3 regions of the Lactobacillus sp. ESL0677 genome follow, and region 3 is predicted to be linked to each of the others. Evidence: riboswitches for the same ligand, from Rfam matches in the RefSeq annotation. Region 3 holds a riboswitch; each other region holds the start of a gene.
What was found. Region 3 has a riboswitch for thiamine pyrophosphate ahead of thiS (sulfur carrier protein ThiS). Riboswitches for the same ligand answer to the same signal wherever they lie in the genome.
Positions count from the first base shown of each region.

Region 1 (10,261 bases), 170 kb from region 3:
GATATTCAAGGAACAGGAATTGTTTCTTTAGCCGCAGTTCTTGGTGCGTTAAATATTTCTAAGGAAAAGTTAACAGACCAAATCTTTTTAACCTTTGGTGCTGGGACTGCTGGTATCGGAATTGCAAATATGATGCGGGACGAGTTAGTCCGTGCAGGTTTGAGTCCAGAAGAAGCTCGCAAGCACTTTTACCTTGTTGATAAGCAAGGCTTATTGTTTGATGATACCCCCGAGCTGACTGCTGGGCAAAAAGACTTCACTAGAACGCGCAATGAATTTGCTAATGCCGATGAATTGACTAACCTTGAAGCCGTGGTTAAAGCTGTCCACCCCACAATTATGATTGGGACCTCGACACAACCTGGTGCTTTTACCAAAGCTATTGTCCAAGAAATGACAGCACATACAGCTAGACCTATTATCTTCCCATTATCTAATCCAACTAAATTAGCCGAGGCCAAAGCCGAAGACTTAATTAAGTGGACTGATGGTCGGGCTCTTGTTGCGACTGGGATTCCTGCCGATGCAGTTGAATACCAAGGTGTAACCTATGAAATTGGCCAAGCCAATAATGCCCTAGTATATCCAGGACTTGGTCTTGGAGCAATATCCGTGAAGGCCAAGCTGATGAGCGATAAAATGGTCGCAACCGCCAGCCATGCTTTAGGTGGGATTGTTGATCCAACTATTGCCGGTGCTGCAGTTCTGCCGCCAGTTGCGAAACTAACCAGTTTCTCAGCCACAATTGCCGAAAAGGTAGCTCAAACTGCAATTGATCAAGGTTTAGCAGGTGAAGGAATTACTGACGCCAAAAAAGCCGTTCAAGAAACAAAATGGATGCCTAAATATTAATTAACTACAGAAAGAGGAAACTTTTTATGCAAGTCTTTTTGACATCTGTATCAAGCGTTGTCGTGATTATCTTAATCATGGCTCTCGGCTTTTTACTAAAACAATTTAATTGGATTGACGATAAATTTGGTAGTGAAATTTCTAGTATTATTACTAAAATCGCCCTGCCAGCTTCGATTTTTACAGCCGTTATGAAAAACCTTAGCCGTGGTAGCCTGCTGCAATTATCAACCGAATTATTGTTCCCAGCATTGGGCGTAATTATCGGCTACATCATTGCTTGGCTCTGCGTCAAAGTCTTCAAAATCCGTCCTGGCCGCCGCGGCATTTTTATGAACGCCGTGGTTAATGCCAATACAATTTTCATCGGAATGCCGTTAAACATGGCACTTTTCGGTGATCAAGCCATGTCTTACTTCTTGGTATATTACATTATCAACACCGTTTCCACTTGGGCCTTTGGCGTTTTCTTAATTCAAAACGACGACCCAACTGCTAAGGGTAAACAGACTAGCCACAAAATTAATTGGAAAAAACTTTTACCAATGCCACTTGTTGGTTTTATTGTTGCTCTAGTCTGGATGTTATTAGGGATTCCTGTACCTACCTTCTTAAACTCTACATTAACTTACGTTGGGAACTTAGTAACACCACTTTCACTTGTTTATATCGGGATTGTCCTGCATGACGCCGGGATTAAGAACGTCAAGTTCGATCGTGATTCAATCTTGGCCTTGATTGGTCGGTTCATTCTTTCACCAATCGTTTTAATTATTTTAATTAAAATTGGAATGAATGCTGGCTTCAACCTGCCAAGCTTGATGCGGCAAACCCTAGTTGTGCAATCAGCAACGCCAATGTTAGCTGTTTTACCAATTTTAGCTAACGAATCACACGGCGATGTTAAATACGCAACCAACATTGTTGTCGAAAGTACAATTCTCTTCATTATTGTAGTGCCAATTTTGATGACGATTTTACAATTTATCTAACAATTAAAAGAATAAAGGCCAAGCTGTCATCACTAGCTTGGCCTTTATTTTTTTAGCTTTAATACCGCCACTAACTTAGCATTGTATTCTTCATTAAAAATCGGTATAATTGGAAGCGATAACACGAGGGGGGCCTTTTAGGCTGAGATGAAACAACGTTTCAGACCCTTTGAACCTGTAAGCTAATACTTGCGCGAGGAACGTGTCAACTACCTATTGCTTTGACACAACTACGTGCCAAAGCTTTTTTATTAGCTTGGCTCTGAGGACTTCTTCAATTATTTTTAGGAGAAAAATTATGCAGTTAGAATTATTAGATAAATTGCGCAAACAGAACCCCGTTGTTCTTAATGCCGCTAACTTCGTTACCGTTCAAGATGTCGCCAATGGATTGAATGCGATTGGTGCTTCGCCCATTATGAGTAACGAAATTGATGAAACCAGCGAAATGGTCAACATGGCCTCGGCCGTAGCGATTAACATGGGTAGTTTAACTAAATTACAGATTGCGCACATGAAGGAAATGGGCGATTTAGCTCGAGAATACAAAAAGCCAATCGTACTAGATCCTGTTGCTGTTGGCGCTGTCCAATATCGACTTAATGTTGCCCAAGACTTATTATGGAACTTCCATGTGGGTGTGATTCGTGGTAATGCGGGAGAAATCGCCGCTTTAGGTGAATTTGCATGGAATGCTAAGGGGATTGATGCTGGATCAGGCACTGGTAACCTTGACGAAATCACCATGGAAGTAGCTAAAAAGTATCATTGTACTGTTATTGCTAGTGGTGCAACTGATACAATTAGTGATGGCAATAATGTAGTTCACATTCATAATGGTACCCCACTATTTCAAGCTCATGTCGGGTCCGGCGACATGTTAACCAGCATTGTCGCTGCCTTCTGTGCAGTAACCGATAGTCGTTTCGAGGCAGCCCAAGCTGCAACGCTTGTTTTTGGCTCAATCGGACAATTGGTCGTCCAAGATCATCCCGATGTTGGCCCCGGCAGTTTTGGGATGTACCTCATGGACTACTTAGCTAAAGTACAAGTTGCTGATATTAAAAAGATTGCTGATTATGATTAAGGAAGTATTTTATGGCAGAAGAAATTAATTCATTCCCTCAAGTTCTGACAATTGCTGGCACAGATTCTGGCGGTGGTGCTGGCATTATGGCAGACCTCAAGACCTTTCAAATGCAAGGCGTCTTTGGCACTGCGGTTGTGGTCGCCGTTACTGCCCAAAACACATTAGGTGTCCAGGCATCGCACTTACTGCCACTTGAGATGATTGATAAGCAGTGTGCATCTTTAGCTGCTGATTTTAAAATTCGGGCAACCAAAACCGGCATGCTTGGTGATGCTGCCCACGTCCACCAAGTGGCACTTAACTTGCAAAAATATGACTTCGGTCCAGTTACCGTTGACCCTGTCATGGTGGCTAAAGGTGGTGCCCACCTGCTAAGTGAAGATGCAATTACAACCGTAAAGAAGGAGTTATTTCCATTAGCCAACTTAGTAACTCCTAACTTGCCAGAAGCGCAGGTGTTAACGGGCATGACTGTTACTTCACAGCAGCAATATCCCGACCTTGCCCACTCGCTGCAAGAGATGGGCGTTAAAAACGTGCTAATCAAGGGCGGACACTCCACTACTGAAGAAGTTCGCGACTTTGCCCTTCTCGAAGACGGCTCCAGCTTCTGGGTTAGCAGTCCGCGGACACATACTAAGCGCACACATGGTACCGGCGATACCTTAGCTGCCGCAATTACTGCCCAGCTGGCCCTGGGACATGACTTAGCCGCTGCTGTTAAACTCGCTAAAAAATACGTTACGAAGACAATTGAACAAACAATCCAGGTGGGTCATGGTCACGGACCACTCAACCACTGGGCAAAATAGATAGGAAAAACTAATGCAAAAGTTTAATGCAAATATTCTTCAAGCTTACTTTATTTGTGGTACCCAAGATTTACCTGCTGGCAAAACCCTGCCGGAAATCGTTAAAGAAGCGCTAGAAGCTGGAATTACGGCTTTTCAATTTCGTGATAAGGGACCTAATTCAACTTTAAATGATAATGAGCGACTGCCAATGGCTCGCAAGTTGCATGAGCTTTGTCAACAATATCAAGTGCCCTTCTTTATTGATGATGATGTTGCTTTAGCCAAAGCAGTTAATGCCGAAGGAATCCATGTTGGTCAAAGTGATGAAGCCATCCAACAAGTAATTGACGAGGTCGGCGGCCAAATGATTGTGGGTTACTCCTGCTCGACTTTAGCAGAAATTGAAGCTGGCAATCAAATTGCAGGGATTGATTATTATGGCAGCGGACCGATTTTTGCGACCCAATCCAAGGCTGATGCTGACCCTGTAATTGGTCTTAATGGTCTTAGCGAATCGGTAACCAGCAGTGAGCATCCCATCGTTGCTATCGGTGGTATCACGGTAAAAGACCTGCCTGATATTGCTCATACTGGAGCCGCTGGTGCCGCAGTAATTTCAATGATTGCTCAAAGTAGCGATATTAATGAAACCGTTCAGGCAATGCTTGATGCACCGTGGCAATAAAATACTTAATCTTAAATACACATTTAAAGACCTACCAGCAAAAATGCTAGTAGGTCTTATTTATATTCAATAATTAATTTTTTAGTTCTTCAATAATTGCAAAAATCACCTGTAAAATCCAGCCGATATTCCAATACACGATTGAAATACATGCAATACCTAAACACACATCATTCTTATATTTACTATATAATATGGCAAAAATCAGAAAGACAATTAAAGCCAACCAGCTTAACCATTTTAGCGCTCGCGCACCAACAATATTATTAATATAACGATCACGTTCATCATTATCCCATTCATCACGCTTGCCTTTTTTAATATCTTTTGCATTAAAATAACAGCCTAAAGCACAGAACAAGCATACAGCTGCCCAAATAAAATGCTTAATCATAAAAAGACCATCATGATCCTGAACTACCATGATTATTTCGCTTAAACCACCAAGTAAAAACATTAATTGCCACGCAGCGTTTCGTAATAACTTTTTCTTCATTATTAGTTCTCCAAATATTCTTTTAAACAAAATAACTCTTCAATACTTATGCCAAAAAAGCACGCCAACTTATATGCTAGTAATAGCGATGGCTTGTACTTACCCTTTTCTACAGAAATAATTGTTCGTTGTGTAACCCCAACTTTGTCAGCCAGTTCTTCCTGAGTTAATTTATGCTCTAGTCGCAATTTTTTCACTAAATTCGGCATTATTTTCATCTCTACATTCAATATTCAATATGAAGTTTGCTTCATATGAAACTAACTTCATATTATTACATTTGGTAATAAAAATCAATCATAAATAAAAAATATCTATTCCTAATCAGGAACAGATATTTTAATTTACACATAGTTAATTTCGACATCGCCAAACTTACTATTGCCGGTTAATACTAGCGTTGGCCCGCCACCATTAGAGCTGCCATTAATCTCAACATCGCCGAAGATTGACGACATCTGGTCATCAACCTGCCACGATAATGGAATATAAAGCGAGACATCACTCATTGATGAATTAATATCCACAATTATCGTATCAGTTGCCGGTTTAGCCGCATCAAGATAGACCTTGGCATCCCCCATTAACGAATTGATCGTAACACTGCGCAAACTCTGCGAGCGAACATACCGCGAAACATCAGACAGCTTTTGATTAACCACAATGTCTTGCTCATCTACATCCTGACTGCTACTGTCAAAAACATGATCGGCGTGAAATGACTTTTCTGTGCCAAACTTTGACCAACCACCATTGACATTATGCCCGTTAATATACACATGCGTATGGTGCCGTTTGTGTGGAAAAATCATGTGCAGGCCACCAGTGATTAAACATGCCGCAAGTAAGACAGTCCACGGGACAATCTTAGTGATTTTTAGCGGCTGGGCATACACAATTAACAACAAGGCAATTGAAAAAATCGTGCCACCAATACTGCGATTAGTCAGGCCTTCAATCAAGCACGCACCAAAAATAATTGTCCAAAAAATCGTCCAAAAATTTAGCCGAAACGAAAACAAATTTAACTGATTCATGATTAAAAAGATTGCTGCTCCAAGTAATGCTATTCCCCAAAACAGTTCTCTAATCTTTTGCTTTTTCATTATAATGGCCTTCTCTCGTTTAATCGATCACTCAAGCTGTGGTAATAGTGGCGTGAAACATAGACAGTTTTATAAGTATCATGAAAGTGTACCTGGCAATTAGTAATTGACCTAGTCAATGAATACACTTGCTGCAAATTCAAAATCGTGGATTTGGAAACGCGCATAAACTGACTGCTCAATAAGTTCTCTAGTTCGTATAATTTATAATTAACACTAAACGAATCACGTCCCGTATGTGCAACCACTTGCCGATCTTCTGTTTCAAAGAACAAAATGTCGTTTAAATCCAAATAATATGAAACGTCATCTTTATAACATTCAAGCTGGTCGGGTCTCTGACTGACTTCCTGCAGCTGCCGATAGATCCGCTCAATTTCTGGCGACAATTCTTTTGCTTTAATTGTTACTACTGGTTCAGTCACATCAGGGTCAAGGTCAATTTTTACTTTCATGATTCTCACCTGCCTTTCATGATGATTATTAAACGCTAATTTAAAGCCAAAATCTACCCTCTTTGCATAAGTGGTCGCTTTAAGTGCGTAAGTTGCAATTAGAACGACTCTAATTAAAAAGCAGACTCGATTAAGTCCGCTTTTTGTTATTCAAGTCCTACTTGATGAAAGATTTCATCAACATGACGCAAATGATAATGGTAATCAAAGGCATCAGCCACATCAGTCTCGGACAAGTAATTCATAATTTGGCTATCTTCAACTAGCTTTCTAAATGAAATACCATCCTGCCATGATTTAGTCGTTAACTTTTGCACCATATCATAAGCTGCTTCACGAGATAAACCTGCCTCATCAATCAGCTTCAGCAATAGACGCTGTGAATAAATCAGACCATAGGTCTTGTCCATGTTCTTAAGCATTGTTTCTGGGAAAACATCTAGGTTAGTCAAAATCCGGTTAAAGCGGTCAAGCATGTAATCAATCCCAATCGTGGTATCAGGTAAAATTACCCGCTCAGCACTTGAATGCGAAATGTCCCGTTCATGCCATAAAGTTACATCTTCGTAAGCCGTCACAATATTGCCACGCAGCACCCGCGCCATGCCACATAAGTTCTCTGAACCAATCGGGTTACGCTTGTGTGGCATCGCCGATGAACCCTTTTGACCAGCGCGAAAATGTTCTTCAACTTCATGAATTTCCGAACGTTGTAAACCACGGATTTCCGTTGCCCAGTTTTCAATACTTGTGGCAATCAATGCCAAAGTAGCAATATATTCGGCATGCAAGTCACGGGGCAAAATTTGACTGGTAATTGGTTGCCGCGTTAAACCCAATTGCTTCATTACGCTAGCTTCAACAGCTGGCGGCACGTTGGCAAAAGTACCAACAGCACCAGAAATCTTCCCGGATTCAACACCCTTAGCCGCATGTTCAAAACGGTCAATGTCCCGATTAATTTCGGCATACCAACGAGCAAGCTTCAAGCCAAAAGTAGTTGGCTCTGCTTGGACGCCATGTGTCCGGCCCATTTCAACGGTATCCTTATATTTAAGAGCTTTTGCTGCAATCGTTTCTTTTAGTGCGAGCAAATCTTGCCGAATAATTGCATCAGCCTGCTTCAAGATATAGCCTTGAGCCGTATCAACCACATCGGTTGAGGTCAAACCAAAGTGAACCCACTTTTTTTCTGGGCCAAGGCTCTCCGAAACAGTTCTGGTAAAGGCTACTACATCATGATGCGTTACCTGCTCAAGTTCTGCAACACGCTGCGCAGTAAAACTAGCATTTTTAGCAATTTTGGCTGCATCAGCTGCCGGAACCTCACCTAGTTCACTCCAAGCATTGGTTGCCGCAATCTCGACCTTTAACCATGCCGCATATTTATTTTCATCTGTCCAAATTTTACCCATTTCTGGGCGTGTGTAGCGCTCAAGCATCGGTTACATTTCCCACGGATTTTGCAAAACAATGGTTTGCTCACGATCAGGACCAACAGAAACTGTAACTAACGGAATGCCGACAATTTCTTCAACCCGCTTTAAGAATTTTTGGGCATTTTCTGGTAAATCTGACCAAGTCTTGGCCTTAGTAATATTTTCTTGCCAAGCTGGTAATTCTTCATAGACTGGCTTGCAGCGGTAAAGTTCCTTCAGACTAGCTGGATAGTAGTCAATCTTCTTGCCATCTAATTCATAAGCAGTTGCAATCTTAACGGTGTCAAAGCCACTAAAAATATCAAGCAAGTTCAAGCTCAAAGCATTAATTCCAGCAACCCGCTTAGCGTGACGCAAAGCAACAGAGTCAAACCAGCCAACACGACGCGGACGACCGGTAACTGTCCCGTATTCATGGGCAGTATCGCGAATGCGGTCACCAGTTGCATCAAGCAATTCTGTTGGGAATGGGCCAGCACCAACCCGGGTAGTATAAGCCTTGCAGACACCGATAACCGTATGTAAACGGTTGGCGCCCATCCCAATACCACTGGCAATCCCGCCAGAAATTGTATTAGACGATGTAACAAATGGATAAGTTCCCTCATCAATATCGAGCATTACACCCTGAGCACCTTCAAAAAGTACCTTTTCTTGATTATCAAGTGCATCGTTAACCAAGACTGACGTATCCGTAACGTACTTCTTAATCTTTTGGCCATATTCGTAATATTTATCAAAAATGTCTTCAAACTTAAGTGCTGGCTTACCATAAACATTGGTGAACAAAGCATTCTTTTCTGCTAAATTAGCACGCAGTTTTTCTTCAAATGTATCTTTTTCTAGTAAATCACAAACACGAATGCCAATTCTAGAAGCCTTATCCATGTAAGTTGGCCCAATACCATTCTTGGTAGTACCAATCTTATTAGCTCCCTTGGCTTCCTCTTGGTATTCATCCTGCTTGATGTTGTACGGCATAATGATGTGTGCCCGATTGGAAATTCGTAATTTACTGGTATCAATTCCGTTCTTTTCCAGATTTTCCAATTCACCTAGTAAAACCTCGGGATTAATCACAACCCCGTTGCCGATTACAGCAGCCTTATCTGCCGCAAAAATCCCAGAAGGAATTAACCGCATCTTGAATGTTTTACCGTCAATTTCAATCGTGTGACCGGCATTGTTACCACCATTTGAGCGGACTGCATACGCCGCATCCTTACTCAAAAAATCAGTAATTTTACCCTTACCTTCGTCGCCCCATTGACTACCAACAACTGCAACTGCTGTCATTTTGTTCACCTCATAAAAAATATACAAATATCACAAAAATTAGTCTAACAATTTATAAGCTGTTAGTCAAATTAAAATGCGAATTATTTTAGCGATTTAATTTTTAATAGTTCGATTTTTATATTGACAAATTAAAATAAATTGATTATAGTTACTCTCGTTCAAACAGATAAGGAATTAGGAGTCGATTGAATTATGAGTAACTACTTTAGTATGGAAGCCTTTGACTACGATGACATTCAGCTTGTACCTAACAAAGGAATTATTAAAAGCCGCCATGACGCTGATACTAGCGTTAAGTTTGGAAGCCGAACATTTAAAATACCAGTCGTTCCTGCTAACATGGAAAGTGTAATTAACGAAGATTTAGCCGTTTGGCTTGCTAAAAATGGCTACTACTATGTCATGCACCGCTTTCAACCTGAGAAGCGACTTGACTTCATCAAAATGATGCATGAACAAGGACTTTTTGCCTCAATTTCTGTTGGTATTAAAGATAGTGAGTACGCTTTTATTGATTTACTCGTTAAAGAAAATATCATCCCCGAATACATTACAATTGATGTCGCTCACGGCCACTCCGTGTACGTCATTAAGATGATTAAGTACATTAAAGATAAAATGCCAGATACATTTTTAACAGCCGGTAACATCGCCACTCCTGAAGCTGTTCGTGAATTGGAAGGTGCTGGTGCTGATGCGACAAAAGTTGGCGTCGGTCCCGGCCGTGCCTGCATCACTAAACTCAAGACTGGTTTTGGTACTGGTGGCTGGCAGCTAGCTGCTCTTAGAATGTGTAGCAAGGTTGCAAGTAAACCAATCATCGCTGACGGCGGTATTCGCCACAATGGTGATATTGCCAAGTCTGTCCGCTTTGGTGCAACTATGGTAATGATTGGCTCAATGCTGGCTGGTCACCAAGAGTCTCCAGGTAATGTGATTAAAATTGATGGCAAGACTTACAAGCAATATTGGGGTTCTGCTTCGGAAGTTCAAAAAGGCGCCTACCGCAACGTTGAAGGTAAACAAATGCTGGTCCCATTCCGCGGTTCAATC
Region 1 is NZ_CP113946.1:1,930,311-1,940,571, forward strand. It holds gene OZX76_RS09375 (malolactic enzyme) at 1-852, shown strand, start outside; gene OZX76_RS09380 (AEC family transporter) at 879-1,844, shown strand; TPP riboswitch at 1,961-2,062, shown strand; gene thiM (hydroxyethylthiazole kinase) at 2,143-2,931, shown strand; gene thiD (bifunctional hydroxymethylpyrimidine kinase/phosphomethylpyrimidine kinase) at 2,943-3,746, shown strand; gene thiE (thiamine phosphate synthase) at 3,760-4,413, shown strand; gene OZX76_RS09400 (hypothetical protein) at 4,487-4,909, opposite strand; gene OZX76_RS09405 (helix-turn-helix transcriptional regulator) at 4,912-5,118, opposite strand; gene OZX76_RS09410 (LiaF domain-containing protein) at 5,254-6,015, opposite strand; gene OZX76_RS09415 (LytTR family DNA-binding domain-containing protein) at 6,015-6,470, opposite strand; gene purB (adenylosuccinate lyase) at 6,617-7,912, opposite strand; gene OZX76_RS09425 (adenylosuccinate synthase) at 7,916-9,205, opposite strand; gene OZX76_RS09430 (GMP reductase) at 9,401-10,261, shown strand, end outside.
Region 1: linked by a shared signal. The riboswitch ahead of thiM (hydroxyethylthiazole kinase) and the one ahead of thiS (sulfur carrier protein ThiS) in region 3 are both predicted to bind thiamine pyrophosphate.

Region 2 (10,261 bases), 350 kb from region 3:
AGACAATTGCACCTACTTCATTTAATTTTTTAACAGCATCAACCATTTCCTTGGTGTTACCAGTAACTGAAGAAATAATTACTAGAGTTTTATCAGTGATTCTCTTGTTACCCGTCACGATATACTCAGCAGCGTTTTGATAAAAAGTTTCCAGAGCTGTCTTTTCCTTCATATGAATAACAGCTTGCATAGCAGAAGCATAGGTTCCACCTATTCCTAACCAACAAATATTAGAAATGCCTTTTTGATATAATGGATCAATTACTTCATTAATCTGTGGTCTTAATTTTAAAGCACCATTCATACTGTCTACTAATTCTTGTTTGTTAAATTTACGCATTTTTATTCTCTCTTTCATTAATAATTATTTTTACACTAAACTCCAAGTACGCCCCAGACGGTTAGCAATACGCCAATAACGGTTGCCCCTAAAAGTTGCCACAGGACATTGACTTTCTTCTTGTTCAACACATAAAAGATATATAGAACAACTAATGATAAAAGTCCTGGAAGAATACCATCTAAGATGCTTTGAAGTGACGTAGCTGTTTTACCAGTACCAAATTTAGCTACTACCTTTACAACAACCATATTCTGCGTCATGGCACCAATAACCATAACTCCCAAGATCCCTGCCGCATCCTTAAACTTATCCATCAGTCCAGAAGCTTGAATTTTATTTAAGTAGCTAGTACCCATATTGTAGCCAGCCTTTACACCGAAGTATCTAACGATATAAGCGGGAACATTATAGATTAGTAAAAATAGTATTGGCCCTAAAATATTGCCCTTCAAGGACAATGAAGCTGCTATCCCAATTGCTAATACTCTCAAGGTTCCCAAGAATAAGGAATCGCCGATACCAGATAGAGGCCCCATCAGTGCAGTTTTGATTGCACTAATTGTTGAAACATCAAAATCCTTTTCTTTTGAATTTTCTTCTTCCATTGATGCCACAACGCCACCAATAAATGGTACAAATTGTGGCGTACAATTAAAGAATTCCATCTGTCGTTCCAGCGATTCAGCGTATTCCTTTTGATCATCGCCATACAATTTCTTCATTAATGGCGCCATCATATAGGCAAAGGCCAAGTGCATTTGACGCTCATAGTTCCAACCAAATTCCATGGTAAGTGAACGCCACATAATCTGTCTTAAATCTTTATCAGTTACCTTTTTTTCATTAGAAGTCATCGTCATCATCAATATCCTCCTCTACAGATCCATTAGCACTAACAGCTGGTTTATTCTTATCGTTATGCAGTTTTACAACAACTATGATTAAGCCGAACAATGCAACCCCTAGTACTGGAACCTTTAGATAAGCCGATAATAAAAATCCAAGGAAGAAATATGGTAGTACAGTATCGTTAATAATCATTTGTAATAGAATTGCAAATCCAATAGCAGGCAACATGTTAGCTGCAACTTGAAGGCCATCAATTACATTTTGTGGAATCATTCCTAGTAATGTCTTCATCCCTGCATTACCAACGAAGTACCCTAAGAAACACAATATTCCCCGACGAGTACATTCAATTAAACCAATTCCCCATAATGATGCCGTAATTCCTCCCGGCTTACCTTGCTTAGCATATCTATCACCAATATGTGCAATCGCTGGGAAAATGACACTTGTTAAATTACCAATCGCTAACGAAAGCATGGCAATTGGCATCGCAATTGCGATTGCGGCACCAACACCTTTACCCAAAGAAATCGCAAAGGCTGTTCCTAAAACACCACCAACAATAACATCAGGCGGCAGATAGGCACCAACTGAAATCGCGCCCATAAAGACTAGTTCCAAAGATGCACCAATGATTATTCCCTGTGTCAAATTTCCTAAAACAAGACCAACTAATGGACCCAAAATGATAGGTCTGTTTAGCATGTTAGACCCGATAACAAAGTCCAGTGGTCCCATAAACCCTATCAGGCCTATTAATAAAGATGTTCCCACATTACTCATGTTTATTTCTCCCATCTATTTTAAAAACGGATTTAAAAACCGCAATGCTTTTCGTTCAGTTTCCGCAGGATTTAAAAAATACTTGGATTGACCAAATTCAAAAGTAAAATATCCTTGATAGCCATAATAATTAAATACATTGAAGTCTTCTCCGGGATTACGCTCACCTTCACCCCAGCAGCGATGCCCTACAGGATTACCATCAACGAAATGACAATGAATTATTTTTTCGCCCAATGATTCAAAATATTGTGCAATAGTCTCATAATTTCTAGCCATGGCACCTAAATCCAAGTTGACGCCAACATTATCCTTATTTACATCTTTTAGATAATGCTTTAAATCAACAATCGAATTCACTAGATGCGATTCATCTGGTTGTAACGCTTCAATGGCAATTTTAACTTCACGATCCTTCGCATAGTCAGCAACCTTCTTTAGCATTGCAACTGATCTGTCCCAAGCTTCTGCAGGGTTTTCATCATAAAAATCCCAGCCAGAGTTAAGAGCAACTAGATGTACATTTAACTCTACTGCACTATCAATTAGATTTTTAAAATAGCCAAATGAACCTTTGCGCAATCTTTCATCCTTGGCCGCTAAGTTATACGGATTAGGATTACTCTGCTGCGGTGTCAAACAAATAATTTGTAAATGATGGGCTGCTACTTTTCTTTTTAATTCTTTAACATCTTGGTGACCATCTTTTTCAATCCAAAAATGTTGCGGACTAGTCCATAATTCAATATTCGTTAACCCATCTTGACTAACTGAGTCTAAAAAATAGTCCAACGAAAAGTTGCGATAGTAGTAATTCATCGCCGATAATCGGGTTTTACTAATTTTATTGTTCATAAGTCATTCCTATTCAATATCCTTGAAGAAAACTTTTTTATCATTAGGAACTTGTCTGATTTCAATTTCACAACCCTTCTCAATAAGTTCATTTAATTTACTTTCATCGTCTGGAGTAAGATTAACTGCCTTACTGATTTGTTTTGTTCCATCAGCTGGCTTAGTACCACCCAAATTAATTTGTTTTATTTTGGGATATGCTGTCGCTAACGCATATGCATCCGCTACTGACTCAACAACAATAAACAATTTATACTTATCCGTAACGCCACTTTGCAGGGCCTTGATAGAGTTCTCAATATTCTTAATTACAAGCTTGACACCCTGTGGTTTAGCTAATTTCATCGCTGTCTTACGAATATCATTGTTTGGCACATCATCATTCGCAATCAAAATGCAGTTAACACCTAGCTCTTGTGTCCATGAAAAGGCAACTTGACCATGTAATAACCGATGATCTACTCGCATAAGTCTAATCAAAGTAATTCCTCCTTTAAAATTATTAAATTCGCACTTCAAACATATATAAGCAATTTTCGTGCCAAGTTTCTGTCAAAAAAAGCGCAATCATGATTATGATTGCGCTTTTAATAAATCATTTTGTACTTTTTAGATATAATTTGACACTATTTTATTTGAAAAGTTACTGTCAAAAATCATCATCTTTTGTATAGTCTAATTGATTATTCTTAGTCTTAAAAATCAATTCATAGATATACTCGACTTCCACAAGTGGAATCTTAATATTATAAACTTGCTCAAGTAAACGTAATGCCTTCTTGATATAGTTAAAGTTGTCCTGACTATTCTTATCTATCTTAAAATCTATCGGCTCAATTTCTAAAACCTGATTGCGAATTATTCTTTCAATCATACAGCTGATATGTACATACAATGCCATAATTGTTTGGTTAGGCAACCTTGTATCCAGATACTCATCTATTTTCTTGATACACAGGTCAATATTTTTAATTACTTCTTTTGTATCTAATATTGTTAGCGAATTAATCACCCGCTCAATACTGAAGTTTTTCAAAATCAAATCATTAAATCTGTATAAATCATCTACACTCAAGCTATCTTTTAACGTACCTTGCAGTAAACTGATTTTGGAGCCATTAACTAATTGATCTAAAGAAATAAATGGGACGCTGCTATATTTAGGATCAATCGTCCCAATCACAACTAAAACATTATATTTTCTTTTAATTGCACTTTCCTGATCCTCAATTTTTAGCCATTCATACGAACATGCCATAATCTTAATATCAACGTCTTTTGGCAAACTTTCCTGAATCATTTCCTTTATCTTATTTGCCGTCCCCACACCAGTTGAGCAACAAACAATAATCACATTTTGCTTAACCATCTTGGGATAAACAATTCGATAATCATTATGAATTACTTTGTCCATCTTCTGTACAATCGTGTCAATTGGCCGACGCTCTTTAACATAACTTGCCACAAACAGTGCTAATTGAGTAGAAACATTATTAAAAATAACCACAGGAAAGTTCAAATCTTTTTTGAGTAATTCTGGAATTTTTTCCAACGAACCCATGTCTGCCATTAAGATTAAGCCATTAGTTACGTGTCGAACATGAATATAATTCGACACCTTTTGGGCAATATCTTCTGTTTGAATATCTATCGGCATATCAAAAGCATCCAAAAGCGGTTCACCAGCAATCTTGTTAACTGTGTCCGCGATACTACTAGCAGTTGAATAGCCATGCGCCAGCAAAATACAATGTATCAAGCCAGAATTTTTCTTGCGCTGTACGCCACTAAGATAGATTGTCAGAAAAAGATTATCGATTTCATCAGTATGCAAATTTAGCATTTTACTTACAACATTAATAACTGTTTGAACAACCTGAGCAGTATAATTACTTTCATTCATTTTAGTAATTATCTCGGTTGCAAGTTGTCCCTCATGTGGTGAAACAGACCAGCAACTTTCTTGTCTAAAATAAAAATAATAAGAAATAGCAACAATAAGATTGCCATTAAAGTCATTGCGCAAGTCGTCCTGCAGGTACCCTATTTCACTATTAAGTGATTTTTTAATAAAATCCAAAGGCAATTCGCCAATATCTAAAATATCTTTTTTAAAAACTAAGTAATCACATAAGGCATTGACTTTAGAAAAAGCCTTAACTTGAAAAGAGGAAAAATCCTCCTGCTCATACATGGAAAAAATATTTTCAAAAGTTTGCTTAATATAGTTAATGCTTTGGCGGTTATTCACAAAATCGGTTAACTTACTTTCCGGGTTAATGACAATATCGCTCTGCGTTTGCGACATCCCCTGCTTATCCAAATTAACCTCAGAAAGTAAAATATCTTGCGGAAGATCCCCAAGTTTAACTTGCACTGTGCCAGCTGAGTCAGCTTCGCCCAAAGCACTGGCAACAGACAGTAAAACGGCATTTTTCAATTGGCCAATGTTACTTTTGAAATCCATGTTCATCAGCGTCGCAAAGACTTGATTATTAATTTGTAAACTTCGCCCAATTTTCTTGGCATGTTGGATATAAAAGTAAATTATCAACGAACGGATTTCGTTAGAAGTCCTTTCCTTCAACGGTGGCATTGTAATCTGAACTGGAATCCGGCGAATAAAGGTCGATAAAAAGCTGCTCTGAATATCTTCGGTAGTCGCACAAATTAAGCGCACATTTACCTGTCTTTTTTCCGCGGCTTCACCTAATGAGGAGACTGTTCCTGTATCAAGATAAGAAAATAGTTTTTCTTGACCCTTAGGATCTAGTCTGTGAACCTCATCTAAAAACAGCATGCCATTATCGGCCTCATCAAACAATCCTTTATGGGCTTCGTCGGCACCAGTGAATGCTCCCTTGGCATAACCAAATAATGTACTGGTCAATAATTCTGGATTATCCGCGTATTCTGCACAGTTAAAACTGACAAATTTTCCTTGTGCGGCAATGTATCCCTTTTCTACACAATAATCAAAAAACTTTCGCGCAATGTAGCTTTTACCCGTTCCTGTTTGACCATTAATTAAAATTGGCAATCTCCCAGGATAAGATGCTGCTGCCTTCAGCTTTCTAATCTGGCTATAAAGTGACTGGTCATGACCAATCACACTTTTAAAAGTATCAGAACCAGAAAGACCCTGCTTCAATTCCGCAATACTTGCATACTCCTGCTTCAACGGCTGATCGCTGTCTTGCCCGACATTAGAACGATCTACAAAAATCACAGGCCGAGTGTTAATTTTAATAATCTGATTTTCTTTTACCAATTGATTAAGATAATGGCTGACCGTATTTCTTTTAACATTTAATTTATTTGCCAAGTCACTAGTTGATAAAAAAGGTCCTTCAGATTGATTATTTTCCTTAATTAAAGATAATATTTTCGCTTTAATATTCATACCACTTGCTCCGTAAATTCATTTCACAATTATGTTAGCGGTTTTACAAAAACTGTTCAAGGCGAAATCAGTTATTTTAATTTAAAATCTGCTATTTATCACTTTATCAGTGGTATTTCAACTCAAACTAAAGTAGAATGTTATGTGATAAAAAAGGAGAGTCTGAATGTCTAAACTTGAAAAACCCGTCGTAATTGGGATTACCGGCGGCTCGGGCAGTGGAAAAACAACGATTGCCCACAAAATTGTTGACCAAATGCAGGAAAATGAACACGTCCTAATTATGACGCAGGATTCATACTACAAGGATAATACCGGTATTCCGATGAGCGAACGGATGAAGATTAATTATGACCATCCCGATGCATTCGATATTCCCTTGCTTAAGGCACAAATCAACGACTTACTTAACTACAAGCCAATTGAAATGCCAGTTTACGACTTTAAAGAACACACAAGAAGCAGTGAAACTATTCATATTGAACCTGCTGACATTATTATTCTTGAAGGAATTTTGGTTTTAGGAAGCGAAGAAATTCGGGACTTAATGGACATCAAGGTCTACGTTGATACCGACGATGACATCCGCTTCATCAGACGACTTGAACGCGACATTAATGAACGTGGCCGTTCAATTGACTCCGTAATTAGCCAATACTTAAGCACAGTTAAGCCAATGTACCACCAATTCATTGAACCAACCAAGCGTTACGCTGATATCATTGTTCCCGAAGGCGGCGCAAATGACGTTGCGATTGACATGTTAACCACTAAAGTCCACGCAATTTTACGAAAAGAAGTAACTAATTAAAAAGGCCGAGGAATTATCCTCGACCTTTTTGTCTACTTAAAATTATTCCACTTTCGGCCTTAATGTGCGATCAAACAGGTTAGTAATTAATTTGACCAACACTCCGTCAAACAAAACTGACGAGATGATGCTGACAAAAAACATGACAATCTGCACCTTAACCGCAAATTTATACCAACCATACATTAAATAACACGGTATAAAAAAGCCAAAGCTAGCAAAAAATGCACCTGTCAAAACGCTATGCCAAGAAAATCTTTGGTAACGAGATTTTTTCGGAAAAAAGCCAATTTCATTCGTTAATCCCTGCATTAATCCAGAAACCACAGTAGTGACACCCCACTGGCCGCCACAAGCCATTTCTACGATTGAAGCCAGCAATTCACCCACTAATCCCGAGCCAGTTGTCGGAACAAAATACATCGCAAGCGGTGCCGCCATTAACCATAACCCTGCAAAAAAGGCGTCGGTTGCCGGAGCGTACCCCGTTGGCAGCAGCAACATTTTAACCAAATTATAGAGCCCATTGGTACCATAGGTATAAAAGATACCCATCAAAATCCCAATTAGGGCGACTAAAATAATAGCTTTGATATTCCATTTTGATGATCTTGTAAACATGATTGGCCTCGATTTATGCAAGGCGCGGCTTTAACGTGCGATCAAATAGATTAGCGATTAATTTGACCAGTACACCTTCAAAGACAAGCGCTGAAATCATATTGGTAATAAACATAACAATTTGGACCGTCATATTAAATTTACCCCAACCATAAAGAATATATGACGGAATAAAAATTCCTAGTCCGGCAAAGAAAGCACCAATCATGACACTCTTCCAAGAAAAGTTTTGATAACGTGCGGTTTTCGGGAAAAAGCCGATTTCATTCGTTGCTCCTTGAATCAAGCCCGAAATAACAGTTATGGCACCCCATTGACCACCAATTGCCATTTCTACAATTGAAGCTAAAACTTCACCAATTGTGCCAGAGCCAATTGTCGGGACAAAGTACATTGCAAGTGGTGCCGCCATTAACCATAAGCCCGAAAAGACGGTGTCCGTTACTGGTGCAAAGCCAGTAGGGACAAGTGCCATTTTAATAATGTTGTAGGCCCAATTAAAGCCGTAAGTATAAATTACTCCCATAATAATTCCAATCAATGCGACCAAAATTACCGACTTAACATTCCATTTTGATGATCTTGTGAACATAAAAATACTCCTAACTAACTTTTTAAGTCAGAAGGAGTACAAATTAAATGCTTGTTCAAACACTTCCCTAACGCAGGCATTGTCCTGTTCAGGTTCCGAGGGTAATTCTCAGCTATTGGCACCCCTAGTGACTAACTTTTAATTAAAAATAGTATACCACAATGATAATGATAGTAAAGCAATCCCCGATTTTCACTAATCTTCAAAAAAGAAATTATTATTGATTACTTATTCTTATCATTTTGCTTATTATTTGACTTGCGAACCCATCTAGCAATCGTGCTATTTCCTTCACCTCGCATAATTGCGTTGAAGTTACGGCTAAAGGCAATTAAGAAAATCATGCAATTGAATGCAAAAATTACCACTGCAATTGTTACGACAACTGTATTTTTACAATAGACCAAAATTGGGATTAACAAAAAAATACTGATTACTTCAACCCAAACGCTATAAATTTGGTGACCAGCATGATAAACGCGAGCGACAAATTCCCGTGCTGCCCAAAATAAGACGAGTAGCCCAATTATGATAATGAACGAATTTAGCTTCATTTTAATTTTGATGACTTTCGAATTTAAACTTGGTCCATGGCCGCAAATATTTTAGTAACGGCAATTCTTCTGGCTTAATCGCAGCAATCTTATTTTTCCGTTCGTCACTATGCGGTTGAAGTACGACTTGTAATTCATTTTTATAAATACCAAAGCCGTCATTGCCAATCAAAATATCGCCCACCTCAAATTGTATTTGATTATCATGAGCTGGGTTAGCCTCTGCTCGGTGCCACACACGCGGCATGGTTGAGCGAGCAACTAAAGCGTTGCTATCGCCACGCCGAAAATGCTTGTCTTCGAGCAAGATTTTTTGCTCTAATGGACTAATTCCCGGTAGCATTTCAACATCAAAAGATAATTCATATCTATCTAGCTCACTTAAACGGCGCAGCTCATCCTCACTAGCATAAGAATTACCAATAATTACATCGTCAATTAAGTTAGTCATAAATAACGACTTAGCCTGAACTTCAATTGGTAAGTGACGGTCAGCTTCTCTAGTTGGCAAGCCATCATTTACATCCCAAGGTCCGTGTGTACCACATTGACTGGAAACAAAAGCAGCAGTGTGAATGCCATGCTTCTTAAAGTTTTTACTACATTCTTCAAAGAAGTTATCTTCAAGCCCACAGCCAACTTGCGGATAAAAGTTGTGGCAGCCATAAATAAATGGTTCATTAGCTTGGTAGCTCAAGACATTATCCAAGTACCCAGTATTATTGCTCATGTTTAATTCAATAATCATGTGTTCCGGATTAAATGTTAATTCTGCCTCTGTTCTGCCGTCAAACCCTTCATCAAGTCTAATTGCAGTAGCTCCTAATTCTTTAAAAAACGACAAATCGGTATATGAAATCCCCAATTGCTTAAAGATACTTGGTGAGACATCCAAGGTTGTAGCAAAGCCATGCTTGTTACCAAACTGAATAATATGTTGGAACTTTTTCTTAGTGGCTGCAACATTCTTAGCTTCCAACATACTCATAAAAATCCGAGTGAAGCCGTATTTTTCACCAAGTAGTAAATATTGTTCGTCCTGTTTTTCATCACTATGATCGGGATAAATTGATAACCCAATGTGGCGCATTGTCATAAAAAATCTCCTTATTATCAAATTACGCATTAAGCAAAAAACACTTCAACCAAACTAGCTGAAGTGTTTTTAATTATTTTTCTAATTCTTCACTAACTAAGTCAAGCAGCTTACCTGCAGCAAGCGGAGTATACATTGTCCGTGGAATCAACAAGAAGTTAATATGATGGTCTTTAGCCTCATCTTCAACAGCTTGCTTACGGAAAACGGCTTGTGGTGCCAATAAAACAATGTCATATTGATCAGCACTCAGCTCATCAGCAATGCCTTCCGTTCCTACAGCTTTAACTTCGACATCAATGCCACGTTTTTTACCTTCTTTTACAAGGCCATTAGCAATTAATGACGAACTCA
Region 2 is NZ_CP113946.1:420,388-430,648, reverse strand. It holds gene OZX76_RS02325 (SIS domain-containing protein) at 1-340, opposite strand, end outside; gene OZX76_RS02320 (PTS system mannose/fructose/sorbose family transporter subunit IID) at 376-1,206, opposite strand; gene OZX76_RS02315 (PTS sugar transporter subunit IIC) at 1,187-1,975, opposite strand; gene OZX76_RS02310 (sugar phosphate isomerase/epimerase family protein) at 1,991-2,830, opposite strand; gene OZX76_RS02305 (PTS sugar transporter subunit IIB) at 2,840-3,310, opposite strand; gene OZX76_RS02300 (sigma 54-interacting transcriptional regulator) at 3,480-6,233, opposite strand; gene udk (uridine kinase) at 6,400-7,044, shown strand; gene OZX76_RS02290 (ECF transporter S component) at 7,087-7,665, opposite strand; gene OZX76_RS02285 (ECF transporter S component) at 7,679-8,257, opposite strand; TPP riboswitch at 8,305-8,393, opposite strand; gene OZX76_RS02280 (hypothetical protein) at 8,482-8,811, opposite strand; gene OZX76_RS02275 (MupG family TIM beta-alpha barrel fold protein) at 8,813-9,907, opposite strand; gene OZX76_RS02270 (PTS fructose transporter subunit IIA) at 9,981-10,261, opposite strand, start outside.
Region 2: linked by a shared signal. The riboswitch ahead of OZX76_RS02285 (ECF transporter S component) and the one ahead of thiS (sulfur carrier protein ThiS) in region 3 are both predicted to bind thiamine pyrophosphate.

Region 3 (10,261 bases):
GATTCTTGTGGTCAACACTGCGCCCGCGCCGACCACAATATTGGCAGCGATAATGATACTTGGCCCGAATCCGCTCGCGGTCAATATAATCAACTTCATTTAATTGAAAATCAACCTTCAAACCCAATTCTTCTAGGTTCTCTGCAAAGGTTACATCCATCCGCGGCACGAAGCTGTTTTCACCAGTTTCACTGGCAATAATGGCGGCATTAAAATCATGACGGGACAATTGTTGCTGGGCCAAGCTATTGCCGTCATAATCCTGAATAAAGGCTTCATAACGCTTGCGATTTTCCTTTTTAGCAACTAGGAAGTCAGCAGCAGTTTCAGTATCTCGCCCCTCAAACGTATAGAGCAGACCTTGAGCAAAAATCTGCACTGCCGAATTAGCAAAGTCACTGGCGTCTTGCCCTCTTTGCAGACAAATATCACAGATGCTCGTTAATTTAGGATTCATCAACCCCTGCTTTTTAAAATGTACCGAATTAATGCGTAAGCCGCAGCTGCTGCACTGAAATTTCACGTTGCCATTCTCCTTTAATTTAATGTTACTACTCCAATTTTACTCAATTTGCAGTAAGAAAAAAAGGTAGATTACAAGTCGTAATCTACCTTTTTATTTTATTATTATCAGACTATTTGTTTTCGTCTGCTTTGGCCTTGTTCAAGAATTGAACAACAGCTGCAACGTGAGCAACACGCTTCTTGCCGTTCTTCTTGTTCTTAGGTCTTTGGTTTGGTTCACAACCAGTGTTGTAATTTTCACCTTTACGCATAGTACTATACTTCCTTTCAGATTTTCGAAAATCTTATTTAGTTTACCATGAAAAGCCCCACGATTCAAGACTAGCAATTGGCTAACGCCACCTTACTCAATTCCTTCTTCTTTAAAGTACCGCATAATTTTAGGTAAAATCGCCAGCATATAAATTAAGGTAACTATTCCCGTGACAATAAAAATCAAATAGCTTTACCGAATATTCTGAAATAGCAATCCAAAAAAGTGCCCCATATTTCAAGGACACTTTACTTAATTATTCAAATTTACTAGCAGGTTTTGCCTTCCTGCAAATCTTTAGCTGTTATGTCTGATGGTTGAAATTCATTAATTGAAACCGCACCATCAATCACGCCGCTATCGTCGGCCAAGCTCAATGTGGCATTCTTTTCAGATACAACTAAATTATTATCCAAATATTGCATTTCTGCAGGACTTGTAAACAAATTTAATCCAACATTATTATTGATAATAATTGAAAATTCAGGGTCTTTTTGATCCAAAATCACAAATTGAAAATTAGCCCCAATAGTACAGGTACCGCCAACTTTAGAATATTGATTAGAACCATCATTTAGCGCCAATAACACAACTTGGCCTTTTCTAATATGGCTCTTAATTCTTGCAGCAGCTTCAGGCTTGATATTCATTTCAATTGTTTCAGCATTATTCATTATAAATCCCCCTTATTTTTCCTACTTACTAAAGTATAGCTTGTATGCATAAAAGAAAGCAAAATTCCCGCCTAGTAAATTGACATTTTTATAGTCAAAAATTTATCATTGCACACAACGGAAAAAAAGCTCAAAATAGAAGTAACAACTATAGATGATTATAACTTGCGAAAGGGGACATTTTATGACCGTCTTAAGAAAAATTTTTAGTGATAAAATCTTGCAGATTACTGCTGTAGTCACCATTGTAAGTCTTTTTTTTGCTAGACCGCGGCTTGGGGATATTAACTTACATACAATATTTTCAGTCGCCGCGATGCTAATTATCATCCAAATCTACGCGTACTTGCATGTTCTCGATGTGCTCGCGTACAAATTAACCAGTATTGCTGACAATACGCGCAAACTGAATATTCTGTTCACGCTTTTAGCAATCATTGCCGGAATGTTTCTTGGTAATGATATAACAGCATTAACACTAATTCCGCTTTATTTAAACATTGCTAAAAAATACGACTTGCCGCAGATTTTGCCAGTTACGTTAATTGGAATGGGCGCCAACATCGGGGCAGCATTCACGCCCTGGGGCAATCCACACAATATTTTTCTTGTTAGCAAATATTCGGTTAACGCTTTGACCTTCTTCTCATGGTCACTGCCATACTTGCTCAGTTCACTAGTGATTACATTTATCATTTTTCACTTTATTCCACGCAAGCAAATTCCAGTTCAAGAAACAAAACAAATCAATATCAGCATTCGACCAACTGTAATTACGACCGTTGTGTTCGCCTTCTTCTTTTTAGGTGTCTTCAAAGTGGTCAACGTTGCGTGGCCAATGCTAGCTGCAATCATTCTTGCCTTTTTAATCAACCCACGAATTTTACTTAAGGTTGATTTCGCATTGCTGCTGACTTTTACCTGCTTTTTTATCTTTATTAGCGATATCCAGCAGATTCCAATCATTGTCATGATTATTCACACAATGATTAATTCAGAAAGCTCAACTTACTTCACATCGATTTTATCCAGCCAAATCATCAGCAACGTGCCGGCCACAATCCTTGTTGGTAAGTTTACGCCATACGCTAAAGCGCTGTTCTTAGGCACAAATATCGGTGGTTTTGGCTCACCTATCGGCTCAATGGCCAATATGTTGGTGCTTAAGACTTTCATTCAAAACGGAACTGTCTCAAGAAACGAATTCTTCAAAAAATGGACAGTTATGCAATTTATCGGTTTACTAATCCTAACAATCATTGGTTGGCTACTATTGCTCGTTTAACATACTTTACTTATCTGAATCAGGATGTTGTGCAGCATCCTTTTTTTGTATCCAAAAAATAAATAATCAGTTATAATTAAACAGTATATATAAGGAGGTTCAACCTATGTCATCATTAACTTGGATAATTTTAATTATCGTTGTCTTATTAATCGGAATTTATATTGCTATTTATAACGGCCTACAAAAAGCCAAGGTATACACTGACGAATCCTGGAGCCAAATCGACGTGCAATTGAAGCGGCGTAACGATTTAATTCCTAACTTAGTTGAAACCACTAAGGGCTACGCTAAGCATGAAAAGGAAACGTTAGAAAACGTTGTGGAATTGCGCAACCAATTAACTAACATCCCTCAAGATGACCGGACCCAAACCTTAAAGGTTTCTAACCAAATTTCTGATGCCTTAAAGTCCATCTTTGCTTTACAAGAAAACTACCCTGACTTAAAGGCCAACCAAAACTTCCTGAAATTGCAAGAAGAATTGACCAACACCGAGAACAAGATTGCTTACTCACGCCAACTTTACAATTCATCAGCAGCCCTTTATGATCAAAAGCTTCTGACTTTCCCATCAAATATTATTGCCAGCATTCATGGCTTTAAGAAGGTTGACTACTTACAAGCTAGTGAAGCCGAAAAAGAAGCACCTAAGGTTAAATTTTAAATATTAGGGCAAAATCATTATGTTATTTCAACAAATTGCTCGCAATAAGCGCAAAACCGGCATCATCATGGTCTTGTTTGCCGTGATTTTAGCCCTTGTTGGGGCTGGCTTAGGCTATATTTTTGGTGATAGTCCATGGGGCGGAATGGTTATTGCGCTAGTTATCAGTGTTCTTTACCTATTTTTGGTCATGCGTGATCCCGCAAATATGGTAATGAGCTTAAATCATGCCAGTGAAATTCACGAACAGGATAACCCCGAATTGTGGCACGTTGTCCAAGACATGGCCATGGCTGGCCGTGTACCAATGCCCCGCGTTTTTATCATTAATGATCCCAGTCCCAATGCCTTTGCAACAGGGCGTGATCCCGACCACAGTGCTGTTGCTGTAACTCAAGGATTACTTGAAATGATGAACCGTGAAGAGCTGGAAGGCGTCTTAGGTCACGAGATTTCTCACATTCGCAATTACGACATTAGGTTATCGACAGTTGCTGCTGTTCTTGTCGGCGTGATTTCTTATTTATCTGGAATCGCTAGTCGGTACATCTGGTGGTTTGACGATGACCGTGGCAGTGATAAGGATGATGATAATAACCTTGTCATCATTTTTAAAATTGTCGCAATTGTTTTCGTGCTTATTCTGGGACCGCTATGTGCTAGTCTTGCACAAATGGCTTTATCACGTAACCGCGAATACTTAGCCGATGCTTCATCAGTTAACCTTACTCGCAATCCACAAGGATTGATTTCTGCTTTAGAAAAAATCGCGGGTAGTAAGCCAATGAAAAAGGCTGATCCTAGTAGTGCAGGGATGTATATTGAAGACCCGCTGCGCAAAAAGCACAGTTTTACGCACCTATTTGATAGTCATCCACCAACAGAAGACCGGATTAAGCGGTTAGAAAAAATGTAATATCACAAAAAGACACCTGTTCAAGAACAGATGTCTTTTTTGATTTCAATTAATTTTTATAAGGCTGCTAAAACTGCTTGTCTTAGCTCTTGTGTTGCCTTAATTGGGTCAGCAGCTTGCATAATTGCCGATACAACGGCAACTCCTGCAACATGAGCTGGCTTAACTGCCGCAACATTATGCGCCTTTAAGCCGCCAATTGCATAAACAGGAATTGAAACATTTTGCCTAATTTGGCTTAATGTTGCCACACTTGTATGCACTGTTTTAACGTGGGTTTGCGTCGGAAAGATTGCGCCTACGCCCAAGTAGTCAGCACCCTCTTTTTCTGCTTCAAGAGCTTGCGGCAGTGTCTTAGTTGTCGCGCCAATAATCTTATCTGCCCCTAAAATTTGACGGGCAGCCTTGACGGGCAAATCACTTTGCCCTAAATGGACTCCCGCGGCATTAATCGCTTGAGCAATATCAAGGCGATCGTCAATAATTAGCGGCAACTGATAACGGTCAGTTATTTGCTTAACTGCTTGCGCTAATTCGTAATATTCACGCCCAGATAGCTGTTTTTCACGTAACTGCACCAGATCAACGCCACTTTTGCAAGCTTGCTCAATCGTAGTTAAAAATTGATTATCAGTTAAATTAGTCCGATCGGTAACTAAGTATAATGGTCGTTTTTGTATTTTCATAATCATTTCTCCCTAATAGACATCCCTATTCAACTGGCTCGTTGATGCCGCCACACCTACCGCCGTAATCGTGTCGCCAACAACATTAGCAACTGCACGAAACATCCCGACAAACCAATCAATCCCAGCAAATAAAGCAATACATGTATTAGGAAAGCCAAGTACAGGAAGCGCAATTGTTAACGCAACAATGCCGCCACCTGGAACCACTACAGTCCCTAAGCATGACAAGACAGCTAGCAGAATTATTCTTAACAGCAATACTGGCGCTAAACTAGCACCGTAAAGCTGCATTAAGGTTATACAAACTAGAGATAGATACAGCGCTAGACCATTACTGTTCAGCGCCATTCCCAGCGGTAAAACAAGCTGAGTAACGGATTTACTGACCCCCAGCTTTTCTTGAGCATCAATCATTTCAATTGGTAAAGTTGCGGCAGATGAAGTTGTGGTAAAAGCAACAACGATGATTCTAGTCAGGCCTTTAACTAGGCCCCAAAAAGATACATGAGCAACTAAACCAACAAAGATAAATAAGGCGAGTAAAAACACGATTACTGCTACTGCATAAAGCACTAGAAAGTACAACAAAGGCAAGAACACTTTACCACCATTTTTCGCAATTGTACTAGCAAACATACAGGCGATACCGAGCGGCGCCAGCTTGATGATTAGCATCACCAACTTAACAATCAACTGATTAAATTGTTTAATCAGCTTCAGCACTAGATGATATTCATTATTTTCATTGGCGCGACTTAAGACAAGACCGAATAAAACAGCAAAAACAATTACTTGGATCACGTTTCCTTTAGTAAGAGATGCAAAAATATTATCAGGAAACAGATGCAGGATTGCTGCACGTAAATTAACGCTAGAATGCAGCACTACTTTTGTTTTTACTAAATTCGGCAGCCTTAGCATTGTTCCCGGCTTAAAGACTATGCCTAAAAGCACGCCTTCAACCGCCGCCAAAATCGTTGTAATGGTAAACCAAAGACAAGTTTTTAGCCCCAATTTACCCAATTCCGCAAACTTTAAGCTACCTAAAGCCTCGATGACTGCACCCAAAATTAGCCAGACAATTACCATTTGCAGCAGCCGTAAAAAGATATCGCCAACAATCGTTAAATTTTCCGCCCACTTAGGTAATAGCCAGCCAACTAGCGCCCCAATTATGACACCAATTGTGATCTGGCCAGTCAAGCTAATTTTATGCATTATTAATATGCCTCCTGATAAAGCGATGCGGTCAAAAATTCAACTCCCCGCTGCAAATCCTCAGGTTTGGTATTTTCTTCTGGTGCGTGACTAATACCATTAATGCTGGGTACAAAAATCATTGTCGTTGGTACGACACGATTCATAATTTCACTATCGTGTCCTGCACCCGAAGCCAATTTCATGATTGAATAACCCATTTTGTGCGCTAATTTTTCATTTTTCGTCAGCATTTCCGAACTTAAAATTACAGGTTGATCATGAACCCAGCGCTTAAATTCAACGTTAATCAGCGGATCAGGAAGATTAGCAATGGTGTTTTTCATCATTTTTTCAAATTCATCTAACAGCTCATTATTTTGATGACGACAATCAATAAAAAACGTCACTTTGCCGGGAATCACGTTAGAAGTATTCGGCCAAACAGCAAGTTCTCCAACTGTAAAAGTCAAAAGTGGATCCACTGCACTCGCAAGCACTTCAAACTGGTTAATTAACTTAATTGTTGCCTGCAAAGCATCATGGCGCTCAGTCATCAAGGTCGTGCCCGCATGATTAGTAATGCCATTAACTGTAACGCGATAACGCCGCTGACCCACAATTGCTGTAACCAAACCAAGTGAAATATTGTTGCGAGTAAGGCGGTTTCCTTGCTCAACGTGCAATTCAGTAAAGTTTTGCGGCAGAGCGGGAAGAGCATACTTGACGCCGCTAATTTGCTTCAATTGGTTAACTGCATTACTGCGAGCATTTTCGATTTTGATGCCATTTTCATCAACTAAGCCATTAATCTCAACTACACGTGCATAGTGCTTCGAACCGCTAAAGGTAGCGTCGAAGCGGCTGCCTTCTTCTTCGCAAAAAGAAATTACTCGAATTGTCTTTTGTGAAGTACCAAACTGCTCGCGCAGGTTCAAAGCAGCCTGTAAGCCACCCAGAACACCATACAAACCATCAAAACGGCCGCCATTTTTCACAGTGTCCATATGCGAACCCGTCGCAATCACTTGTTCTTGGTCATTTCCAAGTAAGTCCAAATAGGCATTACCATAGTCATCAACTGTAACTTGAAAACCCACTTTTAATGCAAACTGAATTAATAATTTTTGTCCCTGAAGCCAATCAGAAGAATAGACCAAGCGGTTCTGTCCTAATCCCGAATTAGGCAGAGTTGTAATCTGCTTAAAAAGCTGATTAACCGTTATTTTCTTACTCTGCTGCATGACGTTACTTACTTACACCAGTTAATGGTGATGAAGCAACTGCACCGTGTTCAATTACACGACCGGGACCAGCCAAATAAGCCTTACGTCCAGCTTCAATTCCCAATTTAAAAGCTTCAGCCATTAACGGAATATTCTCAGCTGTTGCCATTGAAGTATTAGCCATAATCGCATCGGCACCCATTTCCATTGCTTCAGCAGCTTGGCTTGGACGACCAATTCCTGCGTCAACAATCACTGGAACGTCGATTTCATCAATTAAAATCTGAATTAACTCTTTGGTTGCCAAGCCTTTATTGGTACCAATTGGTGCTGCTAGTGGCATGACAGTAGCTGCACCCGCATCAACTAGTTCTCGGGCAGTATTTAAGTCAGGTAAAATATACGGCATGACAATAAAGCCTTCTTTTGCCAGAACCTCTGTTGCCTTAACGGTTGCTGCATTATCTGGTAACAAGTACTTTTTATCAGGCACTACCTCCAACTTGATGAAGTCACTGCCACTTAATTCACGAGCTAAACGCGCAGTTCTAATTGCTTCCTCAGCAGTTGTCGACCCTGACGTATTTGGTAAAATCGTCACACCTTCAGGAATGTAATTAAGAATATTTTCTTGGTCAGACGTTGTCCGGCGTAAAGCCATTGTAATGATTTGTGCCTTAGCATGCTTTACTGCCGCATCAATCAGGTCATAAGAATATTTCCCTGAGCCCAAAATAAACCGTGAAGTAAATGTGTGCCCGCCAATTGTTAATAAATCTGTTTCTTTAGTATTTGTCATTATATTTTCCTCTTTCAATTTAAATCTTCAATTCCTAAAATCAACTGGATAATCATGTTCGCCTCATGACCAGCGCAAATTGTCACGCGTGGAGCCATCAGACCCTCTATCCCTTTAGACTTGCCATCACCTGCTAAATACACGTTAGGCAATATCTTTCGCGTCTTAATTGCATTGGCGCTATGAATTCCTGCCATTCCTGACGCCATGACTAGCGGCTTATCGGGAAAAATTTTCGTAACATTTTCCAGTAGCATTGCTTTAGCCGCTGGGTCATCAAAGGCCTCACAGATAATATCTGCATCTTGAAATAGCCCCGCGATATTTTGCGGTGTTACTCGGTCTTTTACTGCTTTAACCGTTATAAACGGATTAACTTCCTGCAAATTCTCTTTCATCGCAACTACCTTCGCCATTCCAACTTGACTAAATTTAAATTGCTGACGATTAAGATTGCTTAATTCAACCTGGTCAAAGTCAATCAAAGTTATTTGACCGACACCAATGCGAGCTAAAGCAAGAGAAATATTTGTTCCTAAACCGCCACAACCAGCAATAGTTACCTTGGCAGCAGCTAGTTTAGAGCTAGATCCCGAGACATTGCGTTTTTGCATTTCAGCGATAATTGCCGAATTTTGTGACCTATCTAGCATTTATCCACCCCCAACAAATGAAATTATTTCCACCTTGTCATTTTCTTTTAGCAAAACATTAGCAAAATCACTGCGAGGCACAATCTTACCATTCAGTTCAACTGCTAAATTGCTGACTGGCGCATTTCTTTGGGTTAAAAGTGTTGCAATTGATATACCTATAGCTGCCACTTCTTCACCATTAACAATAACCAAAAAATCCCCTCCTTCGGTTATCAAAGGAAAGGACTTTTAATAAAAATGAGCCATTCTTATTTAAGAATGGCTCAAAAATTGATCAACAGGCCGCTCTTCCTTCGGTAGTATAAACTACATCAGGTTCGATGAGTATAATCTCAGTCGCTTACGCGACACCCCAGACGAACTTTTATTATTAAACTATAGTTTAGGTATAACAGCTTTTGGTTGCGCTGTCAATTATTTTTTTATTTCAAATTAATATTAGCCTGACGAAATAGCTCCGCACGCATTTGAACTGGCGTCTGATGATAGTATTCATTAAACTTTTTATAGAAAAATGACTTGCCATTATAACCAACCCTAGCAATAATCTCCTTAACCGAAATATCAGGACGCGCAAGTAAATTGCGGGCTTCCTGCATTCGCCGTTCATCAACATGCTCCACAAAGCTTTTGCCAGTTTTTTGCTTAACTAAACTAGAAAAATAATTTGGATTAAAGCCAAAATATTTAGCAGCTGCATCTAAAGTAATATCGGCAAAATTAGCATCGATATAGCTTTCAAGTGTTGCATTGGCAAAGCCCTGCTTTTTTGCTGGCGCTGCAGCGAAGTTCTGATTACGTACTGCCGCAACTAACAATAAATTTAGTTCTGCTTTAACTACACTCTCGGTAAATAAATTATGGCTTAAATATTCATCAATTATCTTATTCATTAATTGTGCCGATTTAGAAATTGGCGTTGACTTTAAATATAACAGACGATTAACCCGCAAATTGCTAATTACTTGCTTAATTGCCTGCTCTTCACGTGACTCCTGATTGGTAATATTTCCCAGGAAATATTGTAAATTATACTTAGAATTTAAATCTAACTTTACCAAAACGTCAGTTTTAGTTTGCTTTTGGACTTCATAATCACTTTTAGCTGGCAAAAAGACAATATTGCCTACTCCTAACTCAAAGTCTTGTCCGTGAATTTTAATATTTGCTTTGCCACCAGCCTCATAAAAAATCATCGCATTTGTTGTTTGATAACGATGGACACCAGTGTTGTGATTTTCGAGATAAACAGTAAACAAATCAAAGCTGCTACCCACTGCCTTTAATCGTAATTCATTCGTATCGCTATTAGTTGAGCTTAAAATACTAGCTAAATATTGCGCCAATTTGACTGCTGCCATAGTTTCACCTTCT
Region 3 is NZ_CP113946.1:71,568-81,828, reverse strand. It holds gene OZX76_RS00420 (HNH endonuclease signature motif containing protein) at 1-523, opposite strand, end outside; gene OZX76_RS00415 (hypothetical protein) at 636-776, opposite strand; gene OZX76_RS00410 (iron-sulfur cluster biosynthesis family protein) at 1,048-1,452, opposite strand; gene OZX76_RS00405 (SLC13 family permease) at 1,637-2,737, shown strand; gene OZX76_RS00400 (LemA family protein) at 2,844-3,404, shown strand; gene htpX (zinc metalloprotease HtpX) at 3,424-4,320, shown strand; gene thiE (thiamine phosphate synthase) at 4,377-5,006, opposite strand; gene OZX76_RS00385 (dicarboxylate/amino acid:cation symporter) at 5,019-6,227, opposite strand; gene OZX76_RS00380 (hydantoinase/carbamoylase family amidase) at 6,230-7,450, opposite strand; gene OZX76_RS00375 (thiazole synthase) at 7,455-8,231, opposite strand; gene thiF (sulfur carrier protein ThiS adenylyltransferase ThiF) at 8,246-8,884, opposite strand; gene thiS (sulfur carrier protein ThiS) at 8,885-9,079, opposite strand; TPP riboswitch at 9,158-9,252, opposite strand; gene OZX76_RS00360 (AraC family transcriptional regulator) at 9,310-10,248, opposite strand.